Regions from separate parts of the Paenibacillus sp. FSL W7-1279 genome, predicted to be linked through region 1. Evidence: riboswitches for the same ligand, from Rfam matches in the RefSeq annotation. Region 1 holds a riboswitch; the other holds the start of a gene.
The links. Region 1 has a riboswitch for cobalamin ahead of MKY82_RS27450 (ABC transporter substrate-binding protein). Riboswitches for the same ligand answer to the same signal wherever they lie in the genome.
Positions count from the first base shown of each region.

Region 2: linked by a shared signal. The riboswitch ahead of MKY82_RS03495 (ribonucleoside-diphosphate reductase subunit alpha) and the one ahead of MKY82_RS27450 (ABC transporter substrate-binding protein) in region 1 are both predicted to bind cobalamin.

Region 1 is NZ_CP150215.1:6,070,738-6,079,567, reverse strand. Features, by position in the region: gene MKY82_RS27470 (threonine-phosphate decarboxylase) at 1-274, shown strand, start outside; gene MKY82_RS27465 (adenosylcobinamide amidohydrolase) at 357-1,091, shown strand; gene cbiB (adenosylcobinamide-phosphate synthase CbiB) at 1,088-2,065, shown strand; gene MKY82_RS27455 (histidine phosphatase family protein) at 2,056-2,814, shown strand; cobalamin riboswitch at 2,967-3,171, shown strand; gene MKY82_RS27450 (ABC transporter substrate-binding protein) at 3,427-4,431, shown strand; gene MKY82_RS27445 (iron ABC transporter permease) at 4,428-5,474, shown strand; gene MKY82_RS27440 (ABC transporter ATP-binding protein) at 5,471-6,256, shown strand; gene cobT (nicotinate-nucleotide--dimethylbenzimidazole phosphoribosyltransferase) at 6,324-7,394, shown strand; gene cobU (bifunctional adenosylcobinamide kinase/adenosylcobinamide-phosphate guanylyltransferase) at 7,391-7,969, shown strand; gene cobS (adenosylcobinamide-GDP ribazoletransferase) at 7,966-8,787, shown strand.
Region 2 is NZ_CP150215.1:815,519-824,348, reverse strand. Features, by position in the region: gene MKY82_RS03510 (WGxxGxxG family protein) at 1-117, shown strand, start outside; tRNA gene MKY82_RS03505 (tRNA-Thr) at 919-990, opposite strand; gene MKY82_RS03500 (MTH1187 family thiamine-binding protein) at 1,099-1,404, opposite strand; cobalamin riboswitch at 1,764-1,998, shown strand; gene MKY82_RS03495 (ribonucleoside-diphosphate reductase subunit alpha) at 2,192-4,525, shown strand; gene MKY82_RS03490 (ribonucleotide-diphosphate reductase subunit beta) at 5,312-6,343, shown strand; gene MKY82_RS03485 (GNAT family N-acetyltransferase) at 6,464-7,405, opposite strand; gene MKY82_RS03480 (hypothetical protein) at 7,531-7,674, opposite strand; gene MKY82_RS03475 (DUF817 domain-containing protein) at 7,839-8,636, opposite strand.

The sequences.
Region 1 (8,830 bases):
GCGAGAGAAGTTGATTCGCGGCTTTCGGGCGTTGGGGAATGACGTTACGCCGGGGGAGGCCAATTTTCTACTCATGGAGCTTCCGCGGCCATGGAGTGCCGGGAGGTTTCAGTCGGAGATGGGCAGACGCGGCGTGCTTGTCCGCAGCTGTGCCATGTACCCGGGCCTTGGTGAGCGTCATATCCGGCTAGCCGTTAAGGATGCCGGAGCTAATGACAGGCTGCTGGCCATAACCGCGGAGGTCCTTGGAAATCCTTCTGCTGGCGTGACATAGGAATGCCTAGCAGCAGAGCTATAGGAAGAATGCTACAGGTACAGTTGGTTCAGATATTTAAGGAGCAGGGAGAGAAAAAAACATGGCAGTACCTTTTCTGAAAGGCAACACGCGTCTGTATTGCTGGGATGCATGGCCGGGAGCCACAGTGTACTTGGAATCGGAGCGGCAGCATCCGCATATTCGGATCTCGCTTCCGGAGCCGGCTGCGTCCATAAGCAGCGCCATATACGGCGGCGGATTTCTGCATTTGGATCATATCGTAAACCGTTATGTGGACAAGCATTACAATTGCAGCGACCCTGTGAACGATATGGTTAACTTTATGGCTGTTCACGGTTATCCGGCTGAATCCACAGCTGGATTGATGACAGCGGTAAAACTGAAGTATGCCTCTATTCGGGAAGAGCGGAGTGAACAAGCCTCCATCCTGTGCTGCACCACCGCCGGCGTGGGCAATGCAGCCCGTGCCGGGTCGAGTCGTACGACCTTTGCCGCTTATCAGCCGGGCACGATTAATATCATGTTGATGGTGGACGGGATGATGACGCCGGCTTGCATGGTGAACGCGATGCTGACGGCGACGGAAGCGAAAGCCGCTGCGCTGCATGATCTGGGCGTGAGGGATCATGAGACCGGAGGCGTTGCGACCGGAACGACAACGGACGCAATGGTCCTTGGGGTCAGCGGCAATGCAGCGTATGGCGTGAACCACCATTATGCCGGAACCGCAACCGATCTGGGCGGCATGATCGGCCGTCTTGTCTACGAGAGTGTTATGGAAAGCATTATTACCGAAAGAGAGGACCGGATATGACCGTCGTATGGGTCATTTGGGCAGCGGTCGTGCTGGACCTGCTGATCGGAGATCCGAGATGGCTTCCCCATCCTGTCATCGGCATGGGGAAAGCCATTCGCCGGGTTGAAGGCTGGATACGCCAACGGGCGACTACCGCTCAGAGCCTGAAGCGAGCGGGCATTCTGCTGCCGGTGATCGTTGCCGGCGGATCCTTCGTGCTGGCATGGCTGCTGCTGGAGCTGTGCGGAGCGATTCATCCTTGGCTAGCGTGGGGAGTAGAGATCGTGCTTATTGCGACTACGATTGCCATCAAAGGGCTGCGTGAAGCCGGATTGGAGGTCTACGGCCATCTTCGCTCCGGGAATATCGCGGAGGCCAGACGCTCGCTCAGCATGGTTGTCGGAAGAGACACTGGTCATCTGGATGAGCCGGAGATCGTGCGGGGAACGGTGGAGACGGTTGCGGAGAATATCGTGGATGCGGTCATCGCTCCGTTGTTTTTTGCCCTGATCGGGGGAGCGCCGCTGGCGATGGCCTACCGGGCCGTGAATACGCTCGACTCCATGGTCGGATATAAAAACGACAAATACCAGCATATCGGCTGGGCATCCGCAAGGCTGGACGATATCGCCAATTGGATACCGGCACGTCTGACGGCAGGACTGTTGACCTTGGTGGCTGCCATGTTGTCGCTGCAATGGAAAAAAGCGATCAAAATGGTCAGAAGAGATGCGCGAAAGCACCCCAGTCCGAACAGCGGCTTCCCGGAATCGGCCGTTGCCGGTGCGCTGGGGGTTCGTCTGGGAGGCGAGAATTCCTATCAAGGCGTGATCTCGTTCCGGGCTTATATGGGGGATCCCGAACGCCCGATTGAAGCGGAGCATATTCGGGTGACAAACCGTCTGCTGCTGGGCGTATCGGTATTGTTTACGTTACTGGGTACCCTGGTGCTTGGACTTGTTGCCGCAGCTGGAGGAAGCTTATGGATATGAGGATCACGCTGCATCTGGTCCGTCACGGCCGCACGTTGTGGAACGAGGAGCGCCGTTATCTCGGCCATGAGGATCAGGGAATTTTGGTTGAGGAAAGGGAACAGCTCCTCCCGCTTCGGGATAGGTTTTTTACCGGGCAGTTTGTCCGGATCTATTGCAGTGATCTCCTTCGATGCAGACAGACGCTGAATGTTATCCTATCGGACTCCAAAATGGCTGCTATTCCTGACGATGAAGTTTTGGGCAGGATTATACCGGGAGTGATGTATGATCCGCGGCTGCGCGAGCTCGATTTCGGAGATTGGGAAGGGAAAACCTACGAGGATTTGAAATCGGACATCTCTTATCGGCGCTGGATTGATAACCCCGCAGAAGTTACGCCGCCGAATGGGGAGAGCTGGGAGGCGTTCCGTTCCCGGCTTCAGGCATTCTTGACCGGATTGCATTTGGATTTAAAGGAACTGTTGCATGTAGAGGAAGATCCGGATACCCTTGTGCAGGCAGAGGCAGAGGCAGAGGCAGAGGCAGAGGCAGAGGCAGAGGCAATGCCAGTTGGTTATGTCCTTGGAGCACAGAGGGTGGAGCTTGATGTGCTTGTGGTGACCCATGGAGGCGTCATCCGGCAGATCGCTGCAGCAGTCCTTCCGCATACGGAATTCTGGGAGACGCAGGTGTCGCCGGGCGAGGAGCTCAAGCTGCAATTGACATGGGACGGAGAACGCTGGCAAGGCGTACGGTTAAGCGATTAAACGAAATCGTATGATATCGGTGCGGAATGGGCGATAACGGGATAAATCCGTATCATAAGGCATTTGAAATGACCGAAACTTTCGGTTGTAAGAGGGAGGTTTATCGCCTATAATCTTGGGCAGAGAAACCATGCTTGGCCTAACATACATAAATTCATATTATTTGCGAGGGTCCCGGACAGAGGGCATTTATTGTCATCTGCCGGGTTAATAGGGAAGCCGGTGCAAGTCCGGCACGGTCCCGCCACTGTGAAGCAGGGACTTCTCCATATGCCACTGAGCCAAAAGCGCTTGGGAAGGCGGAGAAGTCGTTACAGCCTGCAAGTCAGGAGACCTGCCCTCGGCGAATGAATGACGGTCCTTCGAGGAGAGGATTACGTTGCCGGACCCATGCAGCATGTGTGGGCGGAAGTTTAAGGCGCTATCTGTGAACGGTGATCCAGATGTCCTTATGTTAAAACGTAATCCCTGATTCCTTGTTTACGAGGAGTCGGGGATTTTTGCATCTTTGGAGTATGACGATTGATGTTTTTTTCTCCCGGTAAGGATCGGTCGAAGGAATGTAAACTCGCAGCGCCAGGTTCTCAATTATGTATAGGGGGATTTCAAGAGATGAAAGCATTGAACAAAACATGGTCCGTACTTCTGGTAGCCATACTGATGGCTCTGGCCTTGATCGGCTGTGGAGGCGAAGAAGCTGCGCCGAAGGATACAACGCCGCCGGCACAGCAGGAAGAGCAGAATAACGAAGCGCCTGCGGATTCGGGCGAAGAGCTTAAAACGACGTATCCGCTGACCGTCAAGGATTCAACCGGGGTTGAAATGACGTTTGAGAAAGCTCCGGCCAAAATTGCATCCCTGACACCGTCCGAGACGGAAAAACTGTTCGCTTTGGGCCTGGATGAGGAAATTGTGGGCGTGTCCGATAATGACGATTATCCGGAAGCGGCCAAATCCAAGCCGAAATTGGGCGGGTTCCAAGTAAATGAAGAGGCTATTATTGCAGCCGATGCCGATGTGGTATTCGCCGCTTCGATGAATGCCGAGAATGCCGAGAAATTGCGTGAGCTTGGCGTGACCCTGTTCGTCAATGATCCGAAAACCATCGATGCCGTAATGGAGAACATCCAGTTGATCGGACAAATTACGGACCGTCAAGCGGAAGCGAAAGCCGTCGTGGATCAGATGAAGCAGGAATTGACTACCGTTACAGAAGCCGTGAAATCCGTGAAGGATGAAGACAAGAAAAAAGTGTATGTGGAATTCTCTCCAGGATGGACCGTCGGCAAGGGCGAGTTTATGGATGAGATCATCACCTTAGCTGGCGGCGTTAACGCAGCCGGCGAAGCGGAAGGCTGGTTCGAAATCAGCGAGGAGAATATTATCGCTGCAAACCCCGACGTCATTCTGTACACGGACGATGTCGTTGACGAAGCAACCAAGAAAACATTGGATCAGCTGATCAAGGAGCGCGGCGGCTGGGATCAGATCGAAGCCATCAAGAACGATCAGGTCATATCCGTGGATGCGAATCTGTTAAGCCGTCCGGGTCCCCGTGTAACGCAAGGGTTGATTGAAGTGGCGAAGGCCGTTTATCCGGAACTGATGAATCCATGAGTAAAAAACTTGCAGGATTCGGTGCGGCCGGCATCATCCTATTACTGTTAACCTTGGTTGTCAGTCTCGGAATCGGCTCCGTGCACCTGCCTGTGAGAGAGATTGGGGCGATGCTGCTGCACCGGCTGCCGGGAATCGGCGATTCCATCGTTCCGGGCTGGGAAGCTTCATCCGAGCAAATCTTAATGAAGGTGAGATTGCCGCGCATATTGCTTGGGATGCTCGTAGGAGCCTCCCTGGCCGTCGCCGGAGCCGCCTTTCAAGGGGTATTGCGCAATCCGCTGGCGGATCCGTTTACGCTCGGTGTATCCTCGGGTGCTGCGCTTGGCGCAGCATCCCTGATTTTTTTCGGGATGGAATACTCCTTTGCCGGAGGTTACACGCTCCCGCTTGTAGCGTTTCTGACCGGAGCAGGGACCTTATGGGTCGTTCTGCTGCTGGCGAGGGATCAAGGAAAGCTGCCGATCCACGGGCTCATTCTGTCCGGCGTGGTGATGCAGTCGTTTCTGGGTGCCGTCGTTTCCTTCCTGACGGTCATGTCCAAAGATACGGTAAACCAGATCCTGTACTGGACGATGGGGAGCCTGAGCATGCGTGGATGGTCGTATACGGCCATCCTTTTCCCGTATTTTATCGCAGGTTTTATATACTTATGGAGCAGGTCGCGAGCGCTTAATATTTTGTCGCTGGGGGAACGGCAGGCCGCCCATATGGGCTTGAATGTGGATCGGCTGAAGACCAGCGTGCTCATCGTTGCTACCCTGCTCGCCGCAGCAGCCGTGTCGGTCTCCGGCGTGATTGGATTCGTGGGACTTGTGGTACCGCATATGATCCGGCTGATCACCGGCTCCGATTACCGCGTCATTGTTCCACTGTCTGCTCTTGGCGGCGCGGTGTTCATGGTCTGGTGCGATACGGCGGCACGGTCCGTGCTGGCACCAACGGAAATACCGCTGGGTGTAGTTACGGCATTCATAGGCGCTCCGTTCTTTGCGTATTTGCTATACCGGAACAAAAAAAGGCGCAGGGAGGGTTTATCATGATTACAGCTCAAGGACTTGGCAAAGCCTATGGCAAGGTGCCGATTCTTGAAGGTGTGGACCTTCACATTGCCGAAGGGGAATGGTGGGGGATCATCGGTCCGAACGGAAGCGGTAAATCCACCCTTATGCAGCTGTTATCCGGTGTGGAGAGTCCCTCGACAGGAAGCGTGACCCTTCGGGGCAAGGAGCTTGGACGCTATACCCGAAAGGCGCTGGCACGGATCGTGGCGGTGCTTCAGCAGGAAGGGCTTGACCCTACTGATTTTACGGTCCGGGAAGTGCTGGAGATGGGGAGATTCCCCTTCCTGAACTGGCTTGGTCGTGAAGATAAGGATGCAGGGCCGCTCATTGAGGCCGTTATCCGAAAGCTGGATCTGAACGGTCTGGAAGAACGGCGGCTTACCGAGTTAAGCGGGGGCCAGCGTCAGCGTGTCGCGCTTGGCAAGGTGATGGTCCAGGAACCCTCGCTGCTGATGCTGGATGAACCGACGACTTACTTGGATATCCGCTATCAGCTTCAGTTTATGGATATGGTGGCGCAGTGGCGGAGCTCCTCCGGAATTACCGTGATCAGCGTACTGCATGATCTGAACCTGGCAGCTCAGTTTTGCGATAAGCTGCTGGTGCTTGATCAGGGAAAGATCGCGGGGATTGGCAAGCCGAAGGAGGTTTTGACAGCGGCGTATATACGCCGAATCTTCCGGGTAGAGCCCTCGATTGTGGCCCATCCCGAGAATGGCGCTCCGCAGGTGCTGTTAACGGCAAATAGCACGTGGTCCTGACCGATGCAGCCGCATGTTCCGGGCGGGGATGCAAGATTTAGGAACAAGATATGAGGAGGTCATTTCATTGACGGATACCATCGTGAATCGTTTAAATCGTTACATTGCTAACATAAAACCGCTGAGTGTCGAGGTGCAGAACGAAACAGCCGCTTATTTGGATACGCTGACGAAGCCTCCGGGCAGTCTGGGCAAGCTGGAGTCGCTAGCGATCCAATTAGCGGGCATTACAGGGAATATGAAACCGTCGTTCACCCAAAAATCCGTCGTTGTCATGGCTGGCGATCATGGAGTCTGTGAAGAAGGAATCAGCGCCTTTCCGGCTGAGGTAACGCCCCAGATGGTCATGAACTTCCTGAATGGAGGGGCGGCTGTGAATGTGCTGGCCCGTCAGGCGGAGGCAGACGTTCATTGTGTGGACATCGGGGTCGCGATCGAGCTGAACCATGAGAAGCTGATGTCGCGGAACGTTGGCAGAGGAACCGCCAATATGGCCAAAGGGCCTGCGATGACAAAGGAAGCGGCACTGGAGTCCATTGTAGTCGGTGCAGAGGTAGCTGCCGAATTGGTATCGCGAGGAACGCAAATGTTCGTGACCGGAGAGATGGGCATTGGGAACACGACACCGAGTGCGGCGATCTTCTCCGTTCTGTCCGGCTATCAGCCATCTGAAGTCGTGGGGAGGGGAACCGGCGTAACGGATGAACGGCTGCTGCATAAGATTCGAGTGGTGGAACAGGCTATACAAGTTAATAGACCACATGCCGATGATCCCCTCGACGTGCTCGCCAAAGTTGGAGGATATGAAATCGGCGGGTTGGCTGGACTGATCCTGGGTGCAGCTGCTCACGGTTGTCCTGTTATCATCGATGGTTTCATATCCAGTGCGGCGGCGCTGGTTGCCAAATGCATCTGCCCGGACGCTCTCTCCTATATGATTGCCTCTCATGTTTCGCATGAGCAGGCGCATGTTCTTCTGCTGAAAGAGCTCGGACTCCAGCCGATGCTGCAAATGGACATGCGTCTTGGCGAGGGGACGGGCGGGGTGCTGTGCCTTCATCTGGTCGAGGCGGCGTGCAGGATCGTGAACGAGATGGCGACGTTTGAGAGCGCTGGAATCAGCGGAGGGGCCGTATGAGCCATCGTGGAAGCGTGTTGGTAACAGGCGGGGCCAGAAGCGGAAAGAGCTCATTCGCGGAGAAGCTGTGCATGAAGCGATCGGAGTCGGGAACGTACGTGGCGACTGCGCAAGCCTACGACGAAGAGATGAGGAAACGGATCCGGATTCATCAAGACCGCAGGCAGGATTCAGCCTATGGTTGGGAGACGGTGGAGGAGCCTGTCGCACTGCCCGAATTGCTGGAAACGCTCGGCCAGTCCGCCTCGGATGCCCCTGCGGTGGTAGTGGACTGCCTGACGCTGTGGCTTACGAATGTGCTGCTGCAAGCTGAGCCTGAAGGAAGTGCTGCAATGGAAGAACGGTTAGGACTTCAAATCGGCAGACTGGCAAGAGCGGTACAGAGTTACCCGGGCATGGTCATTTTGGTAACCAATGAAGTGGGGTCGGGTATTGTTCCGGAATATCCGCTAGGCCGAATATATCGCGACTGGGCAGGGATCATGAATCAGAGGCTGGCTCAGGTATGCGATGAAGTATTTTTGGTGACGGCGGGAATTCCGATGGAAATCAAGAGCAAGGAGTATCTCATATGAGCAAGATGATCGAAGCGGCTGCGGCCGCTTTTCAATTTCTATCGAGGCTGCCGGTGCGGAGAGAAATTCCTTTTACGCCGGAAGTACAGCAACGGAGCGTCGTTTTTTATCCTTTGGTAGGGGCGGTCATAGGCTTTATCGTTGGCGGATTGGGACTGGGCTTAAGCTATGTGCTGCCCTCCCTTCCTGCTGCCGTCATCCTGCTGGTTGTATGGGTGGCGCTGACTGGAGGGCTTCATCTCGATGGCTGGATGGACAGCGCGGATGCGCTGCTCAGCCATCGGTCGCGCGAACGGATGCTTGAAATCATGAAGGATAGCCGTGTGGGTGCGATGGGCGTCATGGCGTGTATGCTGCTGCTCCTTCTGAAGGCTTCCTTGATCATGTCTGTATGGGATTTGTCAGCCGGGGCATGGAAACAAGAGGCATGGCTGCTGGTGCTCGCTCCGGTTTGGAGCCGCTGGTTTATGGTCCATGCGATGTATCGCTGGCCGATGGCACGGGGAAGTGAGGGGCTAGCCGCTCTATTTCACGGATTGACGGCCGGAAGGAGATCGCTGGCGGGCGTAATGGCTGCTCTCTTAACGCTAGTTACTGTAGGTTTCCTATGGTTCACGGCAGGCGAGACTAATCTTTGGACGATTGCAGTCGGAGGAATCCTTATTATCCCATTCATAGCCTGGGCAGCTGGAAGTTTAACGGCTGAACGGATGAGCCGAAGACTTGGAGGACTGACGGGGGATACATATGGAGCTCTCAATGAACTGATTGAAACGGTTTTGTTAATATTTGTGGTTCTCCTTTTGAAGTTTACATGATATGATAGTAGGGTGATATCAGTGGTAATCCGATCAACATAGT
Region 2 (8,830 bases), 2.2 Mb from region 1:
AACGGCTATAACACGAATGCTGTAGGCAATGACAACGATACAGACTGGGGCTGGCTCGGTTTGCTCGGTCTTGCCGGCCTCGTAGGTCTGAGACGTCGCAATCCTGAACGTCATTAAAGACCTGTTGAAGTAATATAATAAAATCCTGCTCATTCGAGCGGGATTTTATTATTTCTTTCACCAATCGCAGAGTCCACCCTGGTCAAGATCGGCCCTTTGACTCAACACACTTTGCAGCAAGGTTCCCTTTCGTGAGTCCCGTTCCTTTTCAGATAAGATCTACTCGTGTTCAAATGAAACCATAGTGAATTTTACCTGAATTTGATATACTGACATCATTACTTTAGTCATGGGTGCGTGATCAATCAAATGTGGGATAAAGAACTAAAAATAGCCATTCAGAAGAAGCACATCGTGACGATATACCTCATCAATGGCGAAGTATTACAAGGCATACCAGATACTTGTACAGATCGCTTGGAGATGCGGAGTGCTTATGGGCCAGTCTGGGTTCCATTAGAGGAAATAAAGCATGTGAGTCGATTAATACGACTAGACGAAAAAAGGAACCTGCTGGCATAGCCAGAGGTTCTTTCGTGTATTTTCTATCTGCCTTTCTATGGCAAACTTCTTTCACCCTCACCACTCACCTAATTCAAGTTCACTATGACACCAGTGCATTCCTCATTTTGATTATTCTCGTACACTATATCCATCTATGGGGAGGGGTCACTGTTGAGTTGGCCTAAACCCAAACAATGTAGAAGGAAGACGATTGTTGGCTGTTCTTCAAAGTGAAAAAGGAAACGTCTTCATCAGACTAAAAGGTAGAGCGATGGTAGAAGAACGGATTAAACAACAATAACGGCCCGGTCCCCGAAAACTCGGAAAACCGCGCCGTTGTTGACTTTATGAAGATGCTGGTGAAGGGAATTGAACCCCCGACCTACGCATTACGAGTGCGTTGCTCTACCCCTGAGCTACACCAGCACATGTGATTCGATGTTATTCCTCACGAAACAACAAAAATTATTATAATACTTCAGCAGCAAAATGCAAGCCCAATTCTTACGGAAATATCCCCCGAAACTGGCGGCGCTATCCGCCTAATTTCTCCTGCACGGACTGGATCTTCTGTTTGCTTGAGGAAACTTGGTCCCTGCGGTCGTCGATCTTCACGGAAGTCGATACGCGCTGCGCACCGGACAGAAAGGGCGCTTCATGCAAAGCCTCTATCGCCCGCCAGATCATGTTAAGCTCTCCCTCGATGATGGTGCTCATCGAAGTCAGCTCATAGGATATTCCATCCTGTTGTTTCAATACACGCTGCATCTCAGCAACATAAGAGCTCAAACTCGTTGTTGCGGTTCCGATTGGAATCACCGTTACCTCCGCTATTGCCATCTTAAAACCCTCCCTTGTTCCCATCCCATTTATATGGAATGCTCTAAATTTCCGAATACTGTTATCATAACAATTCTGGCCCTCCATATCAAAGTCCGTCTGCCTTTAGCTTCACACAAGATATGGTGTACCTTCCTCGTTTCGTCCATACGAATATATCCTATTTTGTCAAAACGATAATATACGTGGTATCTGCGCAGAAAAGGTCGCATTTGGTCACAATTCAGGAAATGTTATGGCCTTTTGGCAGTTTCTTAACTGGCACAATGACCGCTCGTTTGCTATAATTCATTTTGCGTTCAATTTTAAGAATATGGTTTACAAACACAATATATTGGGTTAAATTAGATTAACAACAACCAAATATAGTGTATATAGGTGCCGGATAAACCTATAAGGCAGTCCGGCTTAATAGGGAAGCATGGTGCAAATCCATCACGGTCCCGCCACTGTAAGGGCTCTAAGGCTGTTTATGATCTATCAGCCATCCACATCCGACATATGCCACCGAGGAACCGGAGCAAGGTCTCGGGAAAGGCAATTCCGAGGGAAGAAGCTCAAGTCAGGAGACCTGCCTATATGCAGTAGACACCAACCTACGGGGTTTTAGGTAAGTGTTCGTTAAACTTGCGTCTGTACATAACATCATGCCCGTTCATGGGCTTATGGCAAACGTCATTTTCGAATCACAGCGCACGGACATTTTCAAGCCTGCCCGCGGGTTTTAGAAAATGTTTTTTTGATGTCCTTTTTCATATTTCCCCCGAAGAAAGCGAGGAATTTATTCATGCCCCAGCTCGTAGTTAAACCGAACAACCGTCAGCTCGCCTTTGATGAAATTCGCCTCTCCGTCTATGCCGATCGGACTCTGAAAGGATTGGACATGCTCGATAAAGAGCGCCTGCTTCGCGGCGTCAATGCCAAATTGCGCGGCGAGCAGGTTACCGGCGAAGAAATCAGCAACGCCTTCACGATGTCCGCCCTTGAGCTTGTCACCAAAGAGGAGCCGAATTGGAAGTTTGCAGCTGCGCGTTCGTTTCTGACCTCTTTATATAAAAAAGCGGCCACCAACCGCCGATACAAAGCCTACCCGGAAGAGCCATACGGTGCCTTCTATCCGCTCATTACGGAGCTTGTACAGAAAGGCATCTATCGCGAGGATCTTCTGACCAGCTATACCAAAGAACAAATCGAAGAGCTCGGCGAGTGCATCGATCCAAGCCGCGATCTGCTGTTTGATTACATCGGTCTGTTGACGCTGGCTGAGCGTTACCTGGCAAACGACTTTGACGGTCGCGTTATGGAACTTCCGCAAGAACGCTACATGGTCATCGCGATGTTCCTCATGCATAACGAGCCTGCCGACAAGCGTCTTGACCTTGTCAAAGAAGCCTACTGGGCCATGAGTAACCTGTACATGACGGCGGCTACGCCGACAATGTCCAATGCAGGCAAAAAGGTAGCCGGCCAGCTTTCCAGCTGCTTCATCGATACCGTAGACGACTCCCTGGAAGGGATCTTCGATTCCAATACGGATATCGCCCGTCTCAGCAAAATGGGCGGCGGCATCGGGGTATACCTCGGTAAAGTCCGTGCACGCGGCTCTGACATCCGCGGTCACAAGAATACCAGCTCCGGCGTTATCCCTTGGATTCGCCAGTTGAACAACACCGCTGTTAGCGTTGACCAATTGGGAACTCGTAAAGGTGCCATCGCGGTTTATCTGGATGTGTTCCACAAAGACATTCTGTCCTTCCTGGATCTGAAGCTGAACAACGGTGACGAGCGTATGAGAGCACATGACGTGTTCCATGGCGTATGTCTGCCTGACTTGTTCATGGAGGCTGTAGAAGCACGTGAAGAGTGGAGCCTGTTCTGTCCGCATGAAGTGAAGAAAATCATGGGCTGGAAAGACGAGAATGGCCGTCCGCTGGGCCTGGAAGACTTCTATGATCAAGGACAAGGCGAAGGCGAATTCCGTCAAAAATATGCTGAAGCCGTGGCGAACCCGCTGCTGCCGCGGATTACGGTACAAGCCATCGACATTATGAAGCGCATCATGAAATCCCAGCTTGAAACGGGTACACCGTACATGTTCTACCGCGACACGGTCAACCGTGCGAACCCGAACTCTGCGCATGGCATGATCTACTCCTCCAACCTGTGTACGGAGATCATGCAGAACCAATCTCCGACAGTCGTTGAGCAAGAAGAGCTGGTTACGAAAGACGGGCAAACTCGAATCGTCATTTCCAAAATCCCTGGCGATTTCGTTGTCTGCAACCTGAACTCTATCCACTTGGCTCGTGCTGTACCTGCCGGTGTATTGGAGCGTCTCGTTCCAATTCAGGTTCGCATGCTGGATAACGTCATCGACATTAACAATATTGAAGTTCTGCAAGCTCAATATACCAACAGTCAATATCGTGCGGTCGGTCTCGGCACCTTCGGTCTGCATCACTTGCTGGCGCTGGAAGGCATTCGCTGGGAATCCGACGAAGCCGTTGCCTATAATGACAACCTGTATGAGCACATCAACTACCTGCTCGTTAAATCCAGCATGGAGCTGGCCAAGGAAAAAGGCCATTATCCGAAATTCAAAGGCTCCGACTGGGAGAGCGGCGAGTACTTTACGTTCCGCGGTTACACCGACGGCGAGCATGAAGGCAAGTTCGTAACCACCGAACAATGGCGCGAATTGCAGCAAGAAGTACAAGCGAACGGTGTCCGTAACGCATGGCTGTTTGCCATCGCACCGAACGGCTCCACCTCGATCATCGCGGGTTCCACGGCGAGCATCGATCCATTGTACGAACTTCTTTCTTATGAAGAAAAAACCACCTATAAAGTGGCTAACCCGGCTCCGGATCTATCCGAAAAAACGATCTGGTACTATAAAACGGCTTTCTTGATCGACCAGCATTGGTCCATCAAAATGGCTGCCGCCCGTCAGCGTCACGTTGACCAGGCACAAAGCTTTAACCTGTATGTCCGCCCTGATATCCGTGCTTCGGAATTCCTGGAGCTGCACCTGCATGCTTGGAAAGCCGGTATCAAGTCCACGTACTATGTACGCAGCCGTGCGCTGACGATTGAAGAGTGTGAGTCGTGCGCAAGCTAAGAGTTTAGTCTAACCTTTTTCGAACCCACCCAAACCCTCCCTTCCAAGGGAGGGCCCCAAGGGCGCTGCCCTCTGGACACCCGCAAGGTGTGCATGGCGTGAATGATGCGCTTCTATAGTTACTTTAGTGGCCAGGAGCGCTTTCTCCCTTCGGGAACGCTGGAATATGGTGCGAAGCTAATGAGCTACTTCGTGCGTTTTGTTAAGTTACTGCCTGCGTGGATCGCTCTCCCTTTGGGAATCGCTTCTCATGCGGCGCAGGGACCGTGAGTTACTTCGTGCGTTTTGTTGAGTTACTGCCTGCGTGGATCGCTCTCCCTTTGGGAATCGCTTCTCATGCGGCGCAGGGACCGTGAGTTACTTCGTGCGATTGTTAAGTTACTGCCTGCGTGGATCGCTCTCACTTTGGGAATCGCTTCTCATGTGGTGCGAAGCTAATGAGTTACTTCGTGCGATTTGTTAAGTTACTGCCTACGTGGATCGCTCTCCCTTTGGGAATCGCTTTTCATGTGGTGCAAACAAGCATCGAACAGCTGCATGCGGGTGTTCCCGCTTAGCAGGAGTGGATAAGCTTTCTAAATAGAAGACTACAAGGGTAAGGGTATCCAATCGGAAGAGTTTACGTCCGCCTTTGGGAGCCCTTTGCAACCTTTACAATACATTCAGGCAAAGGGCGGACAACAAGCAGCTGGAGATGGATACCCGTCCCGTGAATATGCTGGACCAATATCCCTCAGCTTCACCTAGGCGCCGCCCTACTATGATATACAAGGAGAGAAAATCGGCATGCAAATGCAAAAGATATTTAACACCGAAGCACCCAACCGCTCCACGCGTGTTATTGAAGGTGAATGCTCCGGGATCCTGAACTGGAACGACATTCGGATGCCTCATATGTATAAGCTGTACAAGGTCCTGCTGCTAAACCACTGGATCGCGGACGAGATTCCGATGTCCAAGGATGCGCAGCAGTTCCCGCGCCTGGACCCTGAAGAGCAGCGCACCTTCAAGATCAACATCTCCCTGCTGGCTGTTCTGGATTCCATGCAGACGATGTTTGTAAGCGACGTGAAGCGTTACTTCACGGATTCGTCGCTCGAAGCCATCTCGGCCATCATCGGTCAGCAAGAGGTGGTTCACAACCAATCCTATTCCTATGTGCTCTCTTCCATCGTTTCGGATCAGGAACAGAAGGAAATCTTCGAGTACTGGAAGCATGATCCGGTTCTGCTCGAGCGCAATCAGTTCATTTCGGACATCTATCAAAACTTCCGTGACAATCCGTCGCCGCAGTCCTTCTTCGAAGCGATGGTGGCTGACCTGATCCTGGAAGGCATCTTCTTCTACAGCACGTTTGCCTTCTTCTACAACTTGGCCCGTGACCAGAAGATGATGGCAACCAGCCAGATGATTTCCTATATTCAGCGTGACGAGAACCAGCACTGCTACTTCTTCGCCGAAGTGTTCAAGCAGCTGCTCAAGGACTTCCCTGAGCTGAACACGAAAGAGAACATCGACTACCTGTACCGCACCATTGACCGTGCGGTTGAGCTTGAGACCAACTGGGCTCACTACACACTCAGCAATGTGCGCGGCATCGATCTGAACGAATTGGGCGATTACATCAAGTACATCGCGAACCGTCGTATCACCATGATGGGTCTGGAAAAAGCTTATGAAGGCGTGGACGTTAACTGCATGCCATGGATCAAGCCTTTCTCGGATGAAGCCCTCAACGCAACGAAGACCGACTTCTTCGAAGCCAAATCCCGTAACTACGGCAAAGTTGGCGACGACAACGGGTTTGACGATCTATAAGCTCCTCTCCATATAACAAACCTCCGTGATCCCTTAACAGGAATCCACGGAGGTTTTTTTGTAACTGCATATGATCGGCCGCAGTCCAAGTCTACAGCTCTTACTTACGGTTCATCAATACTATCCCTTCGCTGCCCATACCTCGATCTCCACCAGAATGGACGGCATCGCCAATGCCGGCACGTAGGCCATCGTCATGGCCGGGGCCTTCCCCCCGTGGAATTTCTCCCATACCTGATGGAAGTGATCCCAGTCGACCTCCTGAGCCGCCAAAATGTTGATTTTGACGATATGATCCACCGACATCGCTTCCGCAGCCAATAACCTCTCAATGTTCGCCAGGGTGTTCTCCACCTGCTGCTTCATATCGTCCGGCAGGTTCCCCTCGCTGTCGGTTCCCACCTGACCGGAGAAGACCAGCAGCTCGCTCCCTCTCGGAACCTTGGTTATATGGGTATAAGGCCCGATCGGCGGGGCAATAACAGGTGGATTGTACCGCTGAATTGAAGACGGCTGCTGCTCATCGGCTTCATTCAAAATAGCCAGCGTCTGATGGTCCTCCCACGTTCCGTTGATTTTCACGTTTTTTCGGGCAATCCCTTCTTTATGGAATCCGGCTTTCAAAAGCACTTGGATCGAGGCCAGGTTGTGCGGCATCACGCCCGCCTCAATCCGGTGAAACTTCAATTCCTGAAAGGCAAACCTCACGACCAATTGAACCGCTTCGGTCATATACCCCTTTCCGTTATGGTCTTGGTCCAAAAAATAACCGATCCAGCAGCTCTGCAGATCCCCCCGCACCACTTCGGTAAGCATAATCTCCCCGATGATCACTCCGGTGTCCCGCAGCCCAATCACATAGACATACCCTTGATCTGCCTTGCTGGCTTCCATGGCCTTTCGGATCCGCTCAAGCTGTCCTTGATGGGTGTAGAAGCTCTCTTCCCTTAAGCCCGTGAACCGCTGGAAAAAATCCCGGTTATCCTTCTCGAGCTTCAGAAGTGCGTCCACATCCAATTCCTCTACCGACTTCACATAAATCTGTTTCCCTTGCATGAACATACGTATCCCTCTCCTCTGTTTGAATCATTAGAAGCACAAAAAAACACCACAGCGCACCTGTGGTGTACATGCCGATCTATGCAACCACAAGCAAGCGACCTGTGGTGTTTAATTCCACTGCATCCTCATTCGGTCATCGAATGGAAGGATCCTTGATCGCCCGAATATCCGATTTTGGACACACTTCTCCCATCATCGGACGGATCAAAGAAAACAGCGGTGGAGTATCCCATGCCTTTTGCCAAAGACGCCAATGATCTTTTTTTCATGTGGATCCTCCTCCCTTCTGCTTCGCGCGGTTCATCTATGCCAAACATCTATGTTCATACAAAGTCTCTTGCCTTAAGCTCGAGTCGCAACGTTAGCTTTCCATCATCTAATTAACCATAGGATATATGATTAGGCATAAATGGTCAAATCCGCTAAACTGGGCTCACATAACCGTTCCCTTCGGATTGCCTTGGGACGGTCCTCTGCCCTGCTTCAGATGCTTCAGCTGAGCTACAATGATGACACTGATCACGACCAGCAGAAACCACGAGCTGATTTTGCCGATATGCACAAGGCTCCATGTGCGCTCCTGACCCGGATAAGTCCAGGCCCCAAGAAACGTAGAAATGTTCTCAGCGATCCAGATAAAAAAGCCAATCAGCAGAAACGACAGCACCAGCGGCATCCGCAGCGTTTTTCCGTCAACGTCAAAATACACCATGGTTCTGCCGAACACCACGAATAACAATGCCGTGAGAAGCCAGCGTGCATCCCACACATAGTGATGGGTAAAGAAGTTGGCATAGATCGCTGCGCTGATCAGCACGGTCAGCACGGGCAGCGGCCAGCCCGTTATACGCAAATGCATTCGGCGCCATGCCTGGCATATATAACTGGCCACACTGGCGTACATAAAGCCGCTGTACAGCGGGACGCCGCCGATTTTGCTCCAGCCTTCCTCCGGGTAAGACCACGAGCCCATGTGCACTTTATACAGCTCCAGCATCAAACCGATGACGTGAAAGACGCAGATGACCTTCAGCTCATCCCATGTCTCCAGTTTGCTCACCAGCATCCCGATTTGCGCCAGCACACATATGAGAAGGATGAGATCATACCGCGCCAAGCCGGGAATCTCAACCACCTTGGTCAGTCCCAGCGCACCGAAGATCATAACCGGAAATATGCAGGACAACGCCTGCTGATAACCGAAAATCCACAGCTTCCGTATAAATTCCATAAGCTCCTCCTACCACCTGCACATTCGTAATTCGTATACTTCACCCTACCACAGACCGCGATTTCAATAAAAGAACAGCGTTGTCATAATTCGTGCAATCCATTGACGGGTGTAATGCAAAAAAAGAGAGCAGCCCTTCAGCTGCCCTCTTACCCGTTAACGTCCTATTTGCCCATGCTTGAGGTTATCCTTGA